DNA from 2 places in the Massilia sp. DWR3-1-1 genome. Region 2 is predicted to be linked to the other one. Evidence: predicted binding sites of a transcription regulator. Region 2 holds the regulator's gene; the other holds the start of a gene.

Region 1 (6,233 bases), on a different contig from region 2:
GACCGTCTCGGCGCAGGCGAGCGTCATGGCCGACAGCTTCAAGCCGCGCCGGCACGCCAGTTCGAGGTCGTCGCTGCCGTGATACAGCGACCAGCAGACGGCGGCGGCAAAGGCGTCGCCGGCGCCGGTGACGTCGACGACGCTGGCGTCGAGGGCGGCCAGCTGCCCCACGCCGGGCGCCCCGGCGCAGGTGTAGAACACGCCGCCGGCGCCGCGGGTGACGATGACGTCCTGCGCCCCTTGCGCACGCACGGTGGCGCAGGCGGCGGCGAAGTCGGCGTCGCTGCGGATCGGCGCGCCGATGCGCGTTTCCAGTTCGCCCTGATTGAGGATCAACAGGCGCAGGCCGCGCAGATCGCGCGGCAGCCTGGCCATTTTTGGCTGCGAGACGGCGACGATCACCAGCGGCACGGTGCTGCGCGCGGCCTCGCCCAGCAGGGCGGCGACGCTCTCGAGCGGCAGGTTCAGGTCGGCCACCGTCAGCGCGGGCACGGTGCGCTGGGCGGCTTGCCCGGCCAGCACGGCCGGCGTGATGGCGTCATACAAGTCCATGTCGGCCAGCGCCACGACCATGTCGCCGTGTTCGTCGAGCAGCGCCGTGTAGGTGCCGCTGCAGCTGTCGGCCAGGCGCAGGGTGGCGCTGGTGTCGATGCCGAGCGCCTCGGCGTGGGCCAGCAGGGCGCGTCCCGAGGCATCGTCGCCGACGGCGGTGGCCAGCGCCACCGGGGCTTTCATCCGGGCCAGGTTCTCGGCGATATTGCGCGCCACGCCGCCGAACGATTCATCCTGGTGGGCCGGATTGGAGGTGCCCATGACCAGCTTGCCCAGCGAGCGCAGCTTGCGGTCCAGGTTGGCGGCGCCGATGCAGGCGATCGGATGGCGCCCGGGCAGCACGTAGGCGCGCCCCAGCAGGCGGCGCTCGCGGATCAGGCTGGCGATATAACCCGCCACCGCCGAGCGCGACAGGTGCAGCTGTGCCGCCAGGTCTTGCTGGGAAATGAAAGGATTGGCCCTGATCAGATCGTAGAGCTGCTGTTTTTTCGGGAGGTCGGTCATGAAGGACACTTTCAACATTTGTTTGAAATAATAAACAAATGTTTAATCCGGGTCAATCGGTCATTTTGCCACTCTGCAAGTGTCACGACGTGGGCGCGCAGATGAACCCCAGCATAGGCCATAATTTATATGCTTGCCATATAAATCGGCAAGAAAAACAGTATTTGCCATACATATTGATCTTCCCGCATAGTTATAATACCGGGCGGGACCACGTCCTGACCCCCAGTGCAGTGCCCACGCGCCCCGCGCACCGACCACCACCTTCAAGGAAATCGCATGTCCAATAACACCCCGTTCGAAGCCGCCGACCTGATCCGTGCGCGCAAACCCGGTTTCACGCCCCGCGTGGCGCTGATTCTTGGCTCGGGGCTGGGTGTGCTGGCCGAGCAGATGGAAAACGCCATCGCCATCGGCTTCGATGAACTGCCAGGCTTTCCCATCAGCACCGTGCATGGCCATGCTGGCGAACTGGTGCTGGGCACCCTGGCCGGCGTCGACGTGGTGTGCATGAAGGGCCGCGGCCACTTCTACGAAGGCTATGGCATGGGCGTGATGACGTCGGCCGTGCGCACCCTGAAATTGCTGGGCTGCGAAATGCTGTTCGTCACCAACGCGGCCGGTTCGCTGCGCCCCGAAGTGGACGCGGGCAGCCTGGTGGCGCTGACCGACCACATCAACTGGTTGCCGGGCACGCCGATGGTCGGCCCCAACGACGACCGCTTCGGCCCGCGCTTTTTCAGCATGGCCAACGCCTACGATGCCGACATCCGCGCGCTCGTCAAGCAAAGCGCCGCCGACAAGGGCATCACCTTGCACGAGGGCGTGTTCATTGCGTACGCGGGGCCGAATTTCGAGACGGCCGCGGAAATTCGCATGATGGCCAGGCTGGGCGCCGACGTCGTCGGCATGTCGGTGGTGCCGGAAGTGGTGTCGGCCCGCCATTGCGGCCTGAAAGTGACGGGCGTGTCCGTCATCACCAACCTGGCCGAGGGCATGTCGCCGTTCCCCCTGTCGCACGAGCAGACCCTGAAGTACGCCGCCATCGGCGCCAAGGACCTGGTGGTGCTGATCCTGGCGTTCCTGGAAGGCGTGGCCAAGACGCCACGCGCCGACGCTTAACATTTCGAGGCCCTGCCATGTCCCGCGCATTCATTCTCCTGCTTGACTCCTTCGGCCTGGGTGCCGCGCCCGACGCCGCCCAGTTCGGCGACGTCGGCGCCAACACCTTCGGCCACATCGCCCAGTGGGCGGCCGACTCGGGCACGCCGATGCAGCTGCCGAACCTGGAACGGCTCGGCCTGGCCGCCGCCGCCCACAGCGCCTGCGGGCAATGGGCCGCGGGCTTTGCCATGCGCGACGGTTTCACGGGGGTCTATGGCGCCGCCGCCGAACGCTCGACGGGCAAGGACACCCAGAGCGGTCACTGGGAAATCGCCGGCGTGCCGGTCAATTTCGACTGGGGCTATTTCCCCCGCAAGGTGCCGTCCTTCCCGCACGAGCTGACGGCGAAGCTGCAGGAACTGTCCGGCGTGCCGGGCTTCCTGGGCGACTGCCACGCTTCCGGCACCGAGATCATCAACCTGCACGGCGACGAGCATGTCGCCAGCGGCAAGCCGATCATCTACACCTCGGGCGACTCGGTGATGCAGATCGCCGCCCACGAAACCCATTTTGGCCTCGAGCGCCTGTACGCCATCTGCGAGCAGGCCTACGAGCTGGTCAAGCCGTACAACATCGGCCGCATCATCGCGCGTCCGTTCACGGGCGAAAACGGCAACTACAAGCGCACCAGCAACCGCCACGACTACGCCGTGCCGCCGCCCAGCAAAACCCTGCTCGACCATGTCAAGGACGCCGGCGGCGAAGTGATCGGCCTCGGCAAGATCAGCGACATCTTCGCCGCGCAGGGCATCTCGCGGGTGGTCAAGGGGCCCGACAACATGGCCCTGTTCGACGCCTTGCTGCAGGTGGCCGACGAGGCGGGCGAGAAGTCGCTCACGTTCGTCAATTTCGTCGACTTCGACCAGCACTTCGGCCACCGCCGCGACGTCGCCGGCTACTCGAACGCGCTGCACGAACTCGATGCGCGTCTGCCCGAATTCATGGCCAAGCTGCGCCCGGGCGACCTGGCGGTGATCACCGCCGACCATGGCTGCGATCCCAGCTGGCCCGGTTCGGACCACACGCGCGAGCACATCCCCATGATTTTCTTCGGCCCCGGCCTGGCCCCGCGCGCACTGCCCGTGTCGGCCAGCTTCTCGGACATCGGCGCCACTTTGGCCAAGCACCTCGGCGTGCCAGCACTTTCGAACGGAACCGCACTGTTATGACCGCACCTCTCGACTTCAAACGCAACGAGGCCAGCGGCCTCGATCTGGGCTGGGTCAACCAGATCAAGGTCAACCGCAACGCCGCCGACCGCCGCGCCGCCAGCCTGGCCAACCGCCGCACCGTCAAAAAAGAATACCAGGCCGCCTGGCTGGTCCAGGCCATCAAGTGCATCGACCTGACCACCCTGGGCGGCGACGACACCCCGGGCCGCGTCGAGCGCCTGTGCCGCAAGGCCATGCGCCCGCTGCGCGCGGACCTGGTCGAGGCGCTCGGCATCGCCAACGTCACCACCGGCGCCGTCTGCGTGTACCACGAGATGATCGCGCCGGCCGCGCACATCTTGCAGGGCCGCCTGCCCATCGCCGCCGTCTCGACCGCGTTTCCGGCCGGCCTGTCGAGCATGGAAACGAAGCTGCGCGAGATCGAACTGTCGGTCGCCGCCGGCGCCACCGAGATCGACATCGTCATCACCCGCCAGCACGTCTTGAATGGCAACTGGCAGTCGCTGTACGATGAAATGCAGGCCTACCGCGCCGCTTGCGGTGATGCCCACGTCAAGGCGATTCTCGCCACCGGCGACCTGACGACGCTGGAAAACGTCGCCAAGGCGTCGTGGGTGTGCATGATGGCCGGTTCCGACTTCATCAAGACCTCGACCGGCAAGGAAGGCGTCAACGCCACCATCCCGGTTGCGCTGACGATGGTGCGGGCGATCCGCGAGTACCACGAACAGACTGGCTTCCAGGTGGGCTTCAAGCCGGCCGGCGGCGTCTCGTCGGCCAAATCGGCCCTGCAGTACCTGACCCTGATGAAGGAAGAACTGGGACGGGACTGGCTCGAGCCGCACCTGTTCCGCATTGGCGCATCGAGCCTCCTGACCGACATCGAGCGCCAGCTCGAACACTACGTCACCGGCAGTTACTCGGCGAACCACCGCCACGCGCAACCCTAAGAACGGATTCGTCATGCCAACTATCAACGAGATTCTCACCACCATGGACTACGGCCCCGCTCCCGAAAGCACCAAAGAAGCCCACGCCTGGCTCGACCAGCACGCGCGCAGCTTCGGCCTGTTCATCGACAATGCCTGGACCGAGCCCGCCGCCACCTTCGCTTCGATCGATCCGGCCACCGGCGTCGAACTGGCGCAGATCAGCCAGGCCAGCGCCGACGACGTCGACCGCGCCGTGGCGGCCGCGCGGCGCGCCCAGCCGGGATGGGTGGCGCTGGGCGGCCATGGCCGTGCGCGCGTGCTGTACGCGCTGGCGCGCCTGCTGCAAAAGCACGCCCGCCTGTTCGCCGTCATCGAAACGCTCGACAACGGCAAGACCATCCGCGAAACGCGCGACGCCGACCTGCCGCTGGCGGCCCGCCATTTCTACCACCACGCCGGCTGGGCCCAGATCCAGGCCGAAGAATTCGCCGACTACCGCGCCGTCGGCGTGGTGGGCCAGATCGTGCCGTGGAATTTCCCGCTCCTGATGCTGGCCTGGAAAATCGCCCCGGCGCTGGCCGCCGGTAACACGGTGGTGTTCAAGCCGGCCGAATTCACCTCGCTCACGGCGCTGCTGTTCGCCGAGATCTGCGTGCAGGCCGGTGTGCCGGCCGGCGTCGTCAACATCGTCACCGGCGACGGCAGCGTGGGCGAAGCGATCGTCCACCATGCGGGCATCGACAAGCTGGCGTTCACGGGCTCGACCGAAGTGGGCCGCATCATCCGCAAGGCCACCGCCGGCACCGGCAAAAAACTGTCGCTGGAACTGGGCGGCAAGTCGCCCTTCATCGTCTTTGAAGACGCCGACCTCGACGCCGCCGTCGAAGGCCTGGTCGACTCGATCTGGTTCAACCAGGGCCAGGTCTGCTGCGCCGGTTCGCGCCTGCTGGTGCAGGAATCGGTTGAACAGCGCTTCCTGGCCAAGGTACGCGCCCGCATGGACAATCTGCGGGTCGGCTCGCCGCTCGATAAATCGATGGACGTGGGCGCCCTGGTCGACCCGGTGCAGCGCCAGCGCATCGATGCTCTGGTGGAGTCGGCGCGCGCCGAAGGCTGCACCATCTATCAACCGGCCTGCGAGGTGCCGGCCGACGGCTCGTGGTACCTGCCGACCCTGATCACGGGCGCCTCCACCTCGGCCGCCGTGGCGCAGGCGGAAATCTTCGGTCCCGTGCTGGTGGCGATGAGTTTTCGCACGCCCGCCGAGGCGGTGCAGCTGGCCAATAACACCGTGTACGGGCTGGCCGCCTGCGTCTGGTCGGAGTCGATCAGCCTGGCGCTCGACGTCGCCCCGCAAATCAAGGCCGGCGTGGTGTGGATCAACACTGCCAACCAGTTCGACGCCGCCTGCGGTTTCGGCGGTTACCGCGAGTCCGGTTTCGGCCGCGAAGGGGGCAAGGAGGGCATGCTCGAGTACATGACGGCCCTGTCGGAAGACGCCCGCCCGGCCGCGCCGCTGCTCGAAGCGAAGGGCAAGGCCCGCGCCGCGAGCACGGCCGGTGGCGTGTTCGCCATCGACCGCACCGCCAAGATGTACATCGGCGGCAAGCAGGCGCGTCCTGACAGCGCCTACAGCCGCGCCGTGCACGGCGCCGACGGCGCCTTCCTGGCCGACATCGGCGAAGGCAGCCGCAAGGACATCCGCAACGCCGTCGAGGCAGCCCACAAGGCCGCCGGCTGGACCCGCGCGACCGCCCACAACCGCGCCCAGGTGCTGTACTACATCGCCGAAAACCTGGCCGTGCGCGCCGACGAATTCGCCGCCCGCCTGGCCGCCATGACGGGCGCGAGCGATCCGCACAAGGAAGTGCAGGCGTCGATCGAGCGATTGTTCTATTACGCCGCCTGG
Region 2 (6,233 bases):
TCTGCGCCGTCGGCCTGTTCCTCGTCACCGCCGTCGCCGGCCGCGTCTGGTGTGGCTATGCCTGCCCGCAAACGGTGTACAGCTCGATGTTCATGTGGCTCGAGCGGCGCATCGAAGGCCCGCGCAGCACCCGCATCCGGCGCGACCGCCAGCCATGGAGCGTGGCCACGCTGGCCCGCAAGGTGGCCAAGCACGCCGCCTGGCTGCTGGTGGCCGGCTGGACCGGCATCAGCTTTGTCGGCTACTTCACCCCGCTCGACCAGTTGCTGGGCGGCCTGGCCAGCGCGACACTGGGACCCTGGCAGCTGTTCTGGGTGGGGTTTTATACGGCCGCCACCTACGGCAACGCCGGCTGGCTGCGCGAGCAGGTGTGCAAGTACATGTGCCCGTATGCACGCTTTCAAAGCGCCATGTTCGACCGCGATACCCTGATCGTCAGCTATGACGGCCAACGCGGCGAGCCGCGCGGGCCGATCGGCAAGGCCAGCGGCGACTGCATCGATTGCAGCCTGTGCGTGCAGGTGTGCCCGGCCGGCATCGACATCCGCAACGGCCTGCAGTACGAGTGCATCGGCTGCGCCGCCTGCGTCGATGCCTGCAACAGCGTGATGGACCGCATCGAGCGCCCCCGCGGCCTGGTGCGCTACGCCACCGACCGCGGCCTGGCTGCCCGCTGGGACAGCCGGCGCATGGCGGCGCGCGTGCTGCGCCCCCGCGTGCTGGTCTATTGCGGCCTGCTGCTGGCGCTGTGCGCGGCGCTGGCCACGGCGCTGACCGTGCGCACGCCCTTGAAACTCGATGTGCTGCGCGACCGCGGTGGCATGGGGCGGCTGGTCGGTGATGCGCTGGTGGAGAACGTCTACCGCCTGCAGATCATGAACACCGCCGAGCATCGCCACCAGTTCCTCATCGCCGTGCACGGCCTGGACGGCGTCAGCATCGACGGCGACCCGCGCCTGAGCGTGGAGGGCGCCAGCGCCCGCACCGTCGCCGTGCGCGTGCGCGCGCCCCGCGGCGCCGCCGGCTCGCACCCGATCCGCATCGAACTGCGCGCGACCGATGACGCCGCCGTGCAGGTGTCGGAGGCGGCCGTCTTCCTCATGCCGCGCTGAGACGCCGGCACGCACTATTATTTGTCAGGATTTCAATATGCCCACTACCGTTCGCCCATTTGCCGCCGCCGCCAACGACGAGGCGCCCTGGTACCGCCACCGCTGGCCGTGGCTGCTGATGATCGGCCCGGCCTGGGTGCTGGTGGCCGGCGCCGTCATGGGCTACCAGGCGGCCAGCCGGCCCGATGCCATGGTGGTCGACGATTATTATCGCCAGGGCAAGGCGATCAACCAGGATCTGCGGCGTGACCGGGCGGCGGCGGCGCGCGCCGTCGTGGTCGACCTCGAGTATGCGGCCGGCCAGGGCGGCGCCACCTTGCGCGGGGTGATCACGGCCGCCGGCACACCCTTGCCGGGCCTGCTGCACCTGCGGCTGGTCCATCCGACCCTGCCCGAAAAAGATATTGCCCTGACCGTGACGGCCGATGCGGCCGGCGCCTTCGCGGCGCCGCTGGCGCTGCTCGAGGCAACCCGCTGGCAGGTACAGCTCGAGGGCGGCGCGCGCGACTGGCGCTTGGCCCGTCAGTGGAGCCGGCCGGCGGCGTTTCCCCACCTGCGCGTCATCCCGACGCCGGCCGAGGCGGCGCCGCTGGACTGACCGGCCGCCTGGCTCAGGCCAGCGGGCTGCAGGCGGTGGTGCCGGCCGCCATCGCCTTCAGGCGCGCCGGGTCGATCAGGGTGATGCCGCGTTTCTCCACCGCCAGCAAACCCTGTTTTTTGAACCTGGCCAGCAGGCGGCTGATGCTTTCGATGGTCAGGCCCAGGTAATTGCCGATGTCTTCGCGCGACATGCGCAGCTGGAACTGGGTCGATGAATAACCGCGCACGGCATAGCGCGAGGCCAGGTTGACCAGGAACACGGCGAAGCGCTGCTCGGCGCGCATGTTGCCAAGTAACAGCATCACATTTTGCTCACGGGTGATTTCCTGGCTCATCATGCGGTGAAAGTGGCGCAACAGGTTGGGCACGTGGCCGAACAGGCCCTCCAGCGCGGGAAACGGGATTTCACACACTTCGCAGTCTTCCAGCGCCACGGCATCGCACAGGTAGCGCTCGCTGCTGATCGCTTCCATGCCCAGCAGTTCGCCGGCCATCTGAAAGCCTGTGATCTGCTGGTCGCCGGCGGCATCGACATGATAGGTCTTGAAGTGGCCGAAGCGGATCGCATACAAATTGCGAAACGGCTGGCCCATCTGGTACAGGCGCTCGTCGCGCGCCACCCGGCGGCGGCGGCCGATCACCTGGTCGAGGCGTTCCATGTCGCCTTCATCGAGGCCCATGGGCAAACACAGCTGGTGCATGCTGCAGCCGGCGCAACCGGCCTTGATGGCGTGCGTGGTCAGTGCTGGGGCGGCCGGGGCGGCGGGAGTGGCGGAGGGGTTCATGGGGACTCTGCTGGTTGTTGATTCAAAGGCAACGGCGCCCTGCGAAACGAGGAGCGGAGGTGCTCTATTATAAGGAGTGACAGGGCGTAGCGGCGATTTAGTGATTGTCGGCTGGTGCCGCCGCCGTCGCGGTGCCGGCGGTGCCGGCGGTGTCGTTGGGCTGGACGGCATCGGGCCAGCTGCGCACGCAGTTGCGGCCACTGCGTTTGGCGGCATACATGGCGTCGTCCGCCTTGCGTATCAATTGATCGGGCGTGATGCCGTCGCGTGGGAAAATGGCGACACCGACGCTCGCCGACAATTGTACCTGCCGGTTCTCCAGCGCGAACGGCGTGCGCGCCGCCAGCAGCAGGCGACCGATCAGCGAGTCGAGCAGCTTGTCGTCCTGCAGGTCGGGCAGCACGGCGACGAACTCGTCGCCGCCGAAGCGCGCCAGGGTGTCGGACTCGCGCAGGGCTTTTTGCAGGCGCTGTGCCATGGTCACCAGCAGATTGTCGCCGGCGACATGGCCGAAACGGTCGTTGACCTCCTTGAAACCGTCCAGATCGAGAAACGCCAGCGCCACCTGGCGGCCGGCGCCGCGCGCGCGGCCCAGGGCGCGCGTGAGGCGCTGCTGCAACAGCAGACGGTTGGGCAGGCCCGTGAGGGCGTCGAAATTGCTTTGCTGCTCGAGCAGGCGGCGCTCTTCGGTGGCGCTGGTGATGTCGGCGAACACGGCAATGTAGTGATGGGGCTGGCCGGCACTGTCGGGCACCGTGGCAATGGTGATGCGCTCGGCGAAATCGCTGCCATCCTTGCGCCGGTTCCACGCTTCGCCCTGCCAGTGGCCGTCGCGCACGATCGCGTCCCACATGGCGCGATAGAACTGCGGCCCCTGGCGGCCCGATTTGAGCAGGCGCGGGTTGCGGCCTACCACTTCATCGGCGCGGTAACCGGTGATGGTGGTAAACGCCTGGTTGACGGCCAGAATATTGCCATCGAGGCTGGTAATCATGATGCCGTCGCGGCTGTGATAAAACACCGAGGCGGCAAGGTCTGGCGGGCAATCGCAGCCTGGCGCGTGGCGTATGGGATGGGACATGACCAACCGCTTCGACCGTTAATGGTGAAAAAGGCAATGATAGCAAGTGCCAATGGCGGCGTCGAGGCAGGGTGGGGCGGGCGCTGAATTAGTTGTGGGTTCTTTGATTTACATCAAATCGACTGTTACGGCTCATCGACGTTAACTCATCGGCGTCAACTTATCTGCGTCAACTCATCAGCGTCGGTTCATCAGTGTCGCTTCATCAGCGTCGGTTCATCGGTGTCGCTTCATCAGCGTCAACTCGCCTGCGTCAACCGGACGGCGTCAACGCAACGGCGTCAAATCCCTTGCCAGCCGATGGGCGCCACGCCTGCGTGACGCCCCCGCTCAGCGTTGCAGCACGTACTCGCCGGGCGCATCGCCCAGGCTGGCCAGGCCGGCCGGTGCGCTGGCCTCGACCATCGGGCCCGCATGCGTGGCCAGCCATGCTGCCCAGGCGGGCCACCAGCTGCCCTCGTGCGTTGCGGTATCGGCCAGCCAGCGGTCCGGATCGACATACGGTGCATCGCTCGCTTGCACCCGCATCTGGTAACTGCGGCCGGCACTGCCGGGCGGCGCCACGATGCCCGCATTGTGGCCGCCCGAGGTCAGCAGGAAGCTCACTTCGGTGTCGGCCAGCAGGGAAATCTTGTGGACCGACCGCCACGGCGCCACGTGATCGGTGACGGTGCCGACGGCAAAGATGGGGAGGTGGATGTCGGCCAGGGCCAGCGCGCGGCCGTCGACGACGTAGCGCCCGGTGGCCAGTTCGTTGCGAAGAAATAAGTGGCGCAGGTAGTCGGAGTGCATGCGGCAAGGCATGCGGGTGGTGTCCGCGTTCCAGGCGGAGAGGGCATCGACGCGCTCGGGCAGTCCCAGCAGGTAGTGGCGCAGCCGGTACGACCAGATCAGGTCGTTCGAGCGCAGCAGCTGGAAGGCGCCGGCCATCTGCCGCGTGTCGAGGTAGCCGTCGCGCCACATGGCCGCTTCGAGAAAACTGACCTGGCTCTCGTCGATGAACAGCGACAGCTCGCCCGGATCGGTGAAATCGACCTGGGCGGCCAGCAGGGTGACGCTGGCCAGGCGACGGTCGCGCGCGCTTGCCATGGCGGCGGCGGCAATGGCGAGCAGGGTGCCGCCCAGGCAATAGCCGCAGGCATTGACGGGCACGCCCGGGTGCAGCCGCCCGATGGCGTTGAGCGCTTCCATGATGCCCAGCCGGCGGTAGTCGTCGAGCGAGAGGTCGCGCTCGGCCGCGGCGGGATTGCGCCACGAGATCATGTAGACGCAGTGGCCCTGTTCGACCAGGTAGGCCACCAGTGACTGCCGGGGTGCCAGGTCGAGGATATAGAACTTCATGATCCAGGCGGGGATGATGAGCAGGGGTCGTTCGTGGACCTGGGGCGTGGCGCTGTCGTAGCGCAGCAGCTCGATCAGGTGGTTGCGCAGCACCACCTTGCCGGGGGTGACGGCCAGCTCGCGGCCCGGCCGCAGCGGCAAGGGATGGGGCTGGCGCAGCAACTCGCGCCAGCCGTCGCCCGCCGCGCGCGCCGCGCCGGCGGCCAGGTTGGCGCCCGCCGAGGCGAGGGTGGCCTGGCCCACTTCCGGATTGGTCCAGACAAAGTTCGACGGCGCCGCCCAATCGAGCAACTGGCGGGCGACGAAGGTGACGACGTCGGCATGATGGGGCGCCACCCCGCGCACATCGCTGGTGGCGCGGTGCCACCATTGTTGCTGCAGCAGGAAGCCCTGGCTGATCACATTGTAGGGCCAGTACTGCCAGGCGGGGCTGTCGAAGCGGCGGTCCTGCGCCAGCGGCGCCAGCGGCGCGGCGGCGCCGCCCAGGGCAGCCTGCCAGGCGTAGCTGGTCCAGCGCCAGAGGCTGGCGCCGGCCTGCTCGAGCAGGTCGCGCTGCTTGTCGGGCGAGAGCAGCAGGTGGCCGGCCCAGTCGTGCCAGGCCAGTTGCAGCGCCATGGGCGAGACGAAGCCCGTCAGGCGCGCCAGCGCGGCGTTGAAGGCCAGGTCGACGCCGTCGTGCCGCATGCGGGTTTCCGGGTGCACGCGCCAACTGCCTTGCCAGGCGCTGCCCTGGCGCTCGGCGCCGGCGGCTGGCACCGGCACGGGTGTGGGGACGAGGCGCAGTTGCTGGTCGCGCGGGTCGGCTGAGCGCATCGACATCCTCCTGCTTGGGCTATGACGATCATGGTGCCAGAGCCGGACTGTCGCGCCGGTGGAGGTACATCAACTGTGCGCGAGAAAATGCACGAGGAGGGGACGGGCCGTTTTGCGTAATCGCAATTAGTTTCTTAGAACCTATCTCGGTAGGTAGGAGGAAGCGGATTGCGATGCATGGCAGCCGAGGGCAAGGCGCGAGGATGACGCATGGCGAGCCATGCGAAGACGAGCAACGCCGCCATCGGTTGCCAGGCGCGCAAGCAGCGACTCCGACCTACCGGGATAGGTTCTTAGTGAATTTGATGTCCCTCAAGGGTTTGATCACGTCCGCTGCGGTACTCTGGGGGCTTCATTGGCCGGCAGGGACCGTCATGAGCATTCGCAACCTTGATCATCTGATGCGCCCCGCCTCCGTGGCCGTGATCGGCGCCTCCGACCGGGCCGGCAGCGTCGGTGCCACGGTCTGGGCCAACCTGCGCGGGGGCGGTTTCGCCGGTC

The links. The regulator FNR, encoded in region 2, switches genes on or off when oxygen is low (the NO sensors DNR and NnrR bind a similar motif). The targets are predictions, from matches to a motif close to TTGATNNNNATCAA.
Region 1: a site for FNR is predicted at 1,099-1,112, ahead of ACP7EY_RS16890 (carbohydrate kinase). Genes of this name have one in related genera too.

The regions. Positions count from the first base shown of each region.
Region 1 covers NZ_JAFCXL010000016.1:24,312-30,544, reverse strand. The annotation lists gene ACP7EY_RS16890 (carbohydrate kinase) at 1-1,056, opposite strand, end outside; gene xapA (xanthosine phosphorylase) at 1,336-2,178, shown strand; gene ACP7EY_RS16880 (phosphopentomutase) at 2,196-3,389, shown strand; gene deoC (deoxyribose-phosphate aldolase) at 3,386-4,342, shown strand; gene ACP7EY_RS16870 (aldehyde dehydrogenase family protein) at 4,356-6,233, shown strand, end outside.
Region 2 covers NZ_JAFCXL010000013.1:93,918-100,150, forward strand. The annotation lists gene ccoG (cytochrome c oxidase accessory protein CcoG) at 1-1,112, shown strand, start outside; gene ACP7EY_RS15200 (FixH family protein) at 1,150-1,710, shown strand; gene fnr (fumarate/nitrate reduction transcriptional regulator Fnr) at 1,724-2,497, opposite strand; gene ACP7EY_RS15210 (diguanylate cyclase domain-containing protein) at 2,595-3,578, opposite strand; gene ACP7EY_RS15215 (PHA/PHB synthase family protein) at 3,909-5,732, opposite strand; gene ACP7EY_RS15220 (GNAT family N-acetyltransferase) at 6,107-6,233, shown strand, end outside.